3 regions of the Enterococcus sp. AZ163 genome follow, and region 3 is predicted to be linked to each of the others. Evidence: predicted binding sites of a transcription regulator. Region 3 holds the regulator's gene; each other region holds the start of a gene.

Region 1 (2,271 bases), 930 kb from region 3:
TTTCCGGAAAGTCGGTAAACATCCCATCCACATTCAGATCCATACATTCAATCATCGATTGATAGAGATTGACTGTCCATGGACGAATCGGCTTCGGATAGCTCCCCACCATCGATAAATTCTCTTGTACCCACTCATAGCTGGGATGGATACCTTCGATAAAATCAATTTCTAAAGCCGCTTCAACCTTTGCCCGAGATTTCTTTAAAATCAAATCCAGCTGAGCCTCGGCTTCAATCTCGTGCATGATTCGCAAAGATTCCAGATTGAAGCTGGAATACCAATAAGTAAACGGCCAATCACGACTCTGCATGACCTCTGACAATGCGGCTTCAATATTAGGATAATGGTACTTATCAGTTTTAATTTCAATGTTCAAAATTCCACGATATTGCATTTGCAGCAGCAGGTTCAATACCTCCTGCAAAGTCGAAATTTTAGTAGCTTGATACTTTTTCGCAAACCAGCTGCCCGCGTCCAACTTCTTGATTTCCTCCAAAGTCAATTCGCGAACCAGCCCTTTACCATTAGTTGTTCGTTCCACACTTTCATCGTGAATCACGACCAGGTGCTTGTCTTTTGTCAAATGAACATCCAGCTCAATGCAATCTGCTCCTGCCCGTACAGCTTCTGCAAAGGCCGGCAAAGTGTTTTCTGGATGTGTTCCGCTGCTTCCACGGTGGGCCATAATTAAGGTCACGTAGTCTCACCTCTTACTTTTTACTTTACGTCAAAATAATGGAGTGGTTTTTTCGTCAGCTTACTTAACTGATTTTTCTTTTCATTAATGATTCCCACCAATTCGTCAGAAAAGGATTCCATCACGACACGACCACCCTTATAGGTGTAGCCTCCCATTTTTACGGTTTCTTCCGGCGACAAAATAGACTTCCGCTGCGAAATATTTTTGAAGAACTCTTCAATTAAATAGTTTGGCAAATAAAAATTATTTTGTGCTGCAAATGAGTGAAGATAGATGAAGTCATCAATAGTAATATAACAATCATCAAAAGAATTGAAACGGGCATAGTCTTCCATTAAAACATTCCGTTTTCCTAGCACTTCATTTATTTTTTTATTCAGAAGATTCAATGTTTCGATTTCTTTCACCCGATGTTCCAGGTCTCTTTTACGAATATCTTTTCTTTCTATATATCTGAAAAAAATAACAGCAGCAATTCCGACAATAGCTGCTCCGACCAATACGCCCAATAAGCCGATCAACGCTGTTTTCATTTTGTTCCTCCTCATTGTTTATGCGTTATTAATAGTAACATATTTTCCACTATCTGCGATAGCATTCAAACGTCAAAAAACAAAACTAAAATATTTGACCAAAACTGACCATTGGTGTATACTTTCTTTTAGGATTTAGCCTTTGAATGTGCTAAACTAATATATGACTACATTTTACAAGGAGGATTCACTATGAATTTAGTCCCTACAGTTATCGAACAATCATCCCGCGGTGAACGGGCCTATGACATTTATTCACGTCTATTAAAAGACCGCATCATCATGCTAAGCGGACAAGTAAATGACGATATGGCAAACTCAATTATCGCTCAATTACTTTTCTTGGATGCTCAAGACTCTGAAAAAGACATCTACCTTTACATCAACTCTCCAGGAGGAAGCGTATCTGCTGGTTTAGCGATCTTCGATACGATGAACTTCGTGAAAGCTGATGTTCAAACCATCGTTTTAGGTATGGCTGCATCAATGGGAAGCTTCTTATTGACTGCTGGTACCAAAAGTAAACGGTTTGCATTGCCAAACGCTGAGATCATGATTCACCAACCACTTGGCGGTGCACAAGGTCAAGCGACTGAAATCGAAATTGCGGCTCGTCACATTTTGAAGACCCGCGAACGTTTAAACAACATTTTGGCTGAACGTACTGGCCAACCAATCGAAATCATCGAAAAAGATACTGACCGTGACAACTTCATGACTGCTGAAGAAGCAAAAGCTTACGGCTTGATTGATGAAGTTATGGAAAACAAAGGTTCATTAAAGGGATAAACTGATTAAGGCCGAGACGTTTTGTCTCGGTTTTTTGTTTTGCACAAAAAAGTGAGTAGTCAGCCTACTCACTTTTCTGTGAACGTCCCGTTTGGTAATCAATCGTTACGCCCTCTTGGATATTATAAATGAAGACGTTATAGGAAACTTCATCATCCTCGATGCTCTGTGCTTCCATTTGAACCCCGCGGGCAACTAATTCATTCCCCTCAAAATAGGGAGTTACCCGATAGCGCACATGGTTTC
Region 2 (2,271 bases), 1.1 Mb from region 3:
TTGCTAATTTCATAAAAAATTCCTCCTAACTAAACTAATTTTAGTGTAGGAGGAAACGTGCAAAAAGGCAAAAGTTAGGCTTTCAGCTAGTTTGCTGTATAGCTAACTGAGCTAAAATGACAATTAAATTCATGCCTACATGAGTAAGCATGGAGGTCCAAATTTTTCCTGTATGTTGGAATAACCAGCAAAAGAAAAGACCTAATCCACCGTATAATAAGTAATGGCCATCCTGGTGAGCAAGGGCAAATAGAAGGGAACTGATTATTGCCGGAACAAGAAAACCGTAACGTTGATTCAAACTGCCAAAAATTGCCCTGCGAAAGACTAGTTCTTCCATAATAGGGCCAGCAACTGTAGTAGCAATAATAAATACTGAATTTTCTTTGATCAACTGAACAATGTTTTGAGTATTTTGAGAAGCCACCGATTGATTTGTTAGTCGGGTTTCAATCTGCAGTAAAACCATCTGTAAAAGCATAGATAAGAAGATACCTGACAAACCAAAAATAATTGCGGTTTTCCAGCTTCTACTATTTTTTTCAATATTTAATGTTTGGCTTTTCCTCCAGTAAAATAGTAGTAAAACAGCACCGACAATATAGGAATAGGTAGTAATTTGAATTAATTGTTGTACATCTGAACTAATTAATGGTGCAAAAACGAGTGGTGAAAACAAGACAAGTCCGTAAGTAAAAATAGTCAGAAAAAGATATTTTTTAGTTGTCATAGCCAGTCCTTTCTAATTAGTAGATTTGTTAGCAATTATAGCACAGATGAAGAAAAAGTCTGGTTTAGAAAATTTAAAAAAAAGAGACGGTATGACTTGCAAAAGAAAGTAAAAATGGGTATGATAATAACTGTAAGTTAGCACTCTGAAGTTGCGAGTGCTAATGACTTTAACATCATTACTATTTTGGAGGGATTTATCGTGTTAAAACCATTAGGTGATCGCGTCATTCTTGAAGTCGCTCAAGAAGAAGAAAAAACAGTAGGCGGCATTGTTTTAGCCTCTGCTGCCAAAGAAAAGCCACAAACAGCAAAAGTTGTTGCAGTAGGCGAAGGCAACGTGTTAGATAACGGTGAAAAAAGTCCAATACCCGTAGCGGTTGGCGACACAGTAATGTTTGAAAAATATTCTGGTACAGAAGTAAAATATGACGGAACAGAATACTTAATTCTTTCTGCCAAAGATATTATGGCTATTGTAGAATAAAAAAATGAGGTGGAGAAATAATGACAAAAGAAATTAAATTTTCAGAAGATGCACGCGCAGCTATGCTACGTGGGGTTGATAAATTAGCTGATACAGTAAAAGTAACTTTAGGACCAAAAGGTCGCAACGTTGTATTAGAAAAATCATATGGTTCACCACTAATTACTAATGATGGTGTTACTATTGCTAAAGATATTGAATTAGAAGATCATTTTGAAAACATGGGAGCAAAACTTGTATCTGAAGTTGCTTCTAAAACAAATGATATTGCTGGTGACGGTACAACGACTGCGACTGTATTGACGCAAGCAATTGTCCGCGAAGGCTTGAAGAATGTTACCGCTGGTGCAAATCCAATGGGCATTCGCCGCGGAATTGAATTAGCAACAAAAACGGCAGTTGAAGAATTACACAGCATTTCTAAAGAGGTTGATTCTAAAGATGCGATTGCTCAAGTAGCTGCTGTTTCTTCTGGCAGCGAAGAAGTAGGAAAGTTAATCGCTGAAGCAATGGAAAGAGTTGGCAACGACGGTGTTATCACCATTGAAGAATCTAAAGGAATTGATACAGAATTAGACGTTGTTGAAGGTATGCAATTTGACCGTGGTTACTTGTCTCAATACATGGTAACTGACAACGATAAAATGGAAGCTGCTTTGGAAAATCCTTATATCTTGATTACTGACAAAAAAATCTCTAATATCCAAGATATCTTGCCACTGCTAGAACAAGTATTGCAACAATCACGTTCATTGTTGATTATTGCTGATGATGTGGATGGAGAAGCTCTACCTACTTTAGTATTGAACAAAATCCGTGGAACATTTAATGTTGTAGCGGTTAAAGCTCCTGGCTTTGGCGATCGTCGTAAGGCAATGTTGGAAGATATTGCAGTTCTTACTGGTGCTACTGTTATTACTGAAGATCTTGGTTTAGAATTGAAAGATGCAACAGTGGAAAACTTAGGATCTGCTGGCAAAGTAGTTGTTGATAAAGACAATACAACAATCGTTGAAGGTGCTGGCAACAGAGAAAAATTACAAGAACGTGTAGAA
Region 3 (2,271 bases):
GCTCGCAAGTATTGGTCTTCAAGTTCCTCTACTTTTGCTTGCAAAAGTTCTTCTTGGCTTGCTTCGATTACTTCTTCCGTCATTTCCTCAGCGCTTGTTTCAACCTCATTTTGTTGTTGCTCATTTTTTTCTTCTTCACTCAACGTTGGGGCCCACCTTTCTTCCCTCATTTTTGATTCAGATGATTTAAAAGGGAGTCTAATTTACTTCTTTTCTTCTTTGCTTTCTTCGAATGCTTCCGCAAATGCTTCAGTTTGTTCTTCAGTCATTCCGGAATCATCTACTGCATCTTCAGAAAATTCCTCATATTTCGTTTTTTTATTTTCAAAAGCTTTAGCGGTTGCTTCGGCTTCTTCCTCAGATACGCCAGACATATCTACTGCTTCTTTGTCGACTTCTTTCATAATCCGCATCTCCTTTATTGGTCAAGATCAAGCGAACGATAATAATCCGCCAGCTTGTCTCCCAACTCCCTGCGAAATACATCGATCAAGCTAAACATTCGGGAATAAGGCATACTTGCTGGTCCCAACAATCCGATTATACCCTTTCCATGTCCTTCGATCTCGTAACTTGCTTGGATCAGGCTCATGTTCTCAAAAAGCTCGTTGCCCAGTTCCGAGCCTATCCGAATATGGATTGGCGAATTAAAAGGTAGCAGTAATTGTGTCAGTTCACTAGGGTTTTCCATGAAGGAATACATCATCTTAAATTGATGTACATCTGGGTTATGATTGTAATTTAAAATATTCATTCCACCACTGACAAAAACCTTTTCTTCAAAAGCTTCATTTAAAATGATATCAAACAAATTTGAGATCCCATCAGTGGTTTGAAAATACCTGTGCAGAATCATAGGGATTTCCGTCCGCAGTTTTTGATACACTGTCAGAAGTGGCTCACCAACTAACCGATCATTGATAATCGCGACCATTTTTTCCAGATCACTACTAGCTACATTGTCAGGAATACGAAAAACTTGGCTTTCAACGTTGCCACGATCCGTTACGATAATGGCTAAAATCTGCTTGTCATTTAAAGGTACAATTCGAAAACCCGTTAATTTACGGTCTTTCATTTCTGGTCCTGATGAAAAAGCAGTGTAGCTGGTTACCTGTGAAAGAATATCCGCAGATTGCTGAATGATATCATCAATCTCATGAATATCTTTTTTTAAAGAAGATCGGATCTGATCCACCTCTTGCTTCGTGACCTTCGCTGGCGTCAATAAATGATCCACGTAATAGCGATAGCCTTTCATGGATGGAACTCGTCCAGAAGAAGAATGTGTCTTTTCCAACAAACCGTATTCTTCCAATGCCTTCATGTCGTTTCGAATAGTCGCTGAACTAGCATTGACGCCTTCTTCCATCAATTTTTTTGACCCAACCGGTTGTCCGTTGGTAGTAAAATGCTGGATGATTAAACTAAGAATTAAATTTTGTCGTTCTGTTAACATTTTTCTTCACCCTCTGGTTAGCACTCTTTCTTGATAAGTGCTAACTCGATTACTAATATATCACACTGACACTAGAAGTCAAGCAATAACATACAAAAATTAGCACTCTCGACACAAGAGTGCTAATTTGTTTCTTCGATTAAAAATTGCTCAAAAACATCATTTCCACGAAACAGTCCTTTTTGCGTTAGCACCAAGGATTTTGGCGTTTCTACCAATAACTCTTGAGCAACTAATTGATCGATTTTTTCTTGATAAATATCCCCTAGTGAACAATTAAATTTTTGATAAAATTTTTGTTTTTCCACCCCTGACAGCTTCCGCAAACCTAAAAACATTTCCTCTTCAATTTGCGCTTTGCGAGTGAGTATTTCTTCTTCAATCACTGGCAGCTGCTGCTCTTTTAAGAGCTTTAAATAATGTTGAATCGGTCCATGATTTTTGTAGCGTAAATTCCCTAAGTAGCCACTGGCACCTGCTCCGATTCCATAATAATTTTCATTGTTCCAGTAAACTAAATTGTGCTGACTTTCAAAGCCTGGTGCGGCAAAATTGCTGACTTCGTATTGCAAACGTCCAGCTTTGGTCATGGCTTCAATCGTTTCTAGGAACATTTGAGCCTCCAGTTCCTGATCCGGCATCTGCAGCTTGCCCCGGCGTACCCAGTTCATGAACATCGTTTTATTTTCCAGAATCAGTGAATACAACGAATAATGAGGTAAGTCCAACTCCAGGGCGCGTTTCACTGTATCTCGGAAGCTTTCTAGACTTTGTCCTGGCAACGCATAGATCAAATCAATTGAAACATTGGA

The links. The regulator HrcA, encoded in region 3, represses chaperone genes, less so after heat shock. The targets are predictions, from matches to a motif close to TTAGCACTCNNNNNNNNNGAGTGCTAA.
Region 1: clpP (ATP-dependent Clp endopeptidase proteolytic subunit ClpP) is a predicted target of HrcA. The motif match lies at 1,365-1,391, and genes of this name have one in related genera.
Region 2: groES (co-chaperone GroES) is a predicted target of HrcA. The motif match lies at 868-894, and genes of this name have one in related genera.

Annotation. Positions count from the first base shown of each region.
Region 1 covers NZ_JBIPAO010000001.1:2,224,403-2,226,673, reverse strand. The annotation lists gene IGI46_RS10490 (glycerophosphodiester phosphodiesterase) at 1-700, opposite strand, end outside; gene IGI46_RS10485 (hypothetical protein) at 721-1,236, opposite strand; gene clpP (ATP-dependent Clp endopeptidase proteolytic subunit ClpP) at 1,429-2,025, shown strand; gene IGI46_RS10475 (DNA/RNA non-specific endonuclease) at 2,090-2,271, opposite strand, start outside.
Region 2 covers NZ_JBIPAO010000001.1:2,056,624-2,058,894, forward strand. The annotation lists gene IGI46_RS09725 (NAD(P)-dependent oxidoreductase) at 1-13, opposite strand, end outside; gene IGI46_RS09730 (CPBP family intramembrane glutamic endopeptidase) at 83-730, opposite strand; gene groES (co-chaperone GroES) at 932-1,216, shown strand; gene groL (chaperonin GroEL) at 1,237-2,271, shown strand, end outside.
Region 3 covers NZ_JBIPAO010000001.1:3,152,195-3,154,465, forward strand. The annotation lists gene grpE (nucleotide exchange factor GrpE) at 1-143, opposite strand, end outside; gene IGI46_RS15135 (hypothetical protein) at 204-404, opposite strand; gene hrcA (heat-inducible transcriptional repressor HrcA) at 419-1,459, opposite strand; gene hemW (radical SAM family heme chaperone HemW) at 1,582-2,271, opposite strand, start outside.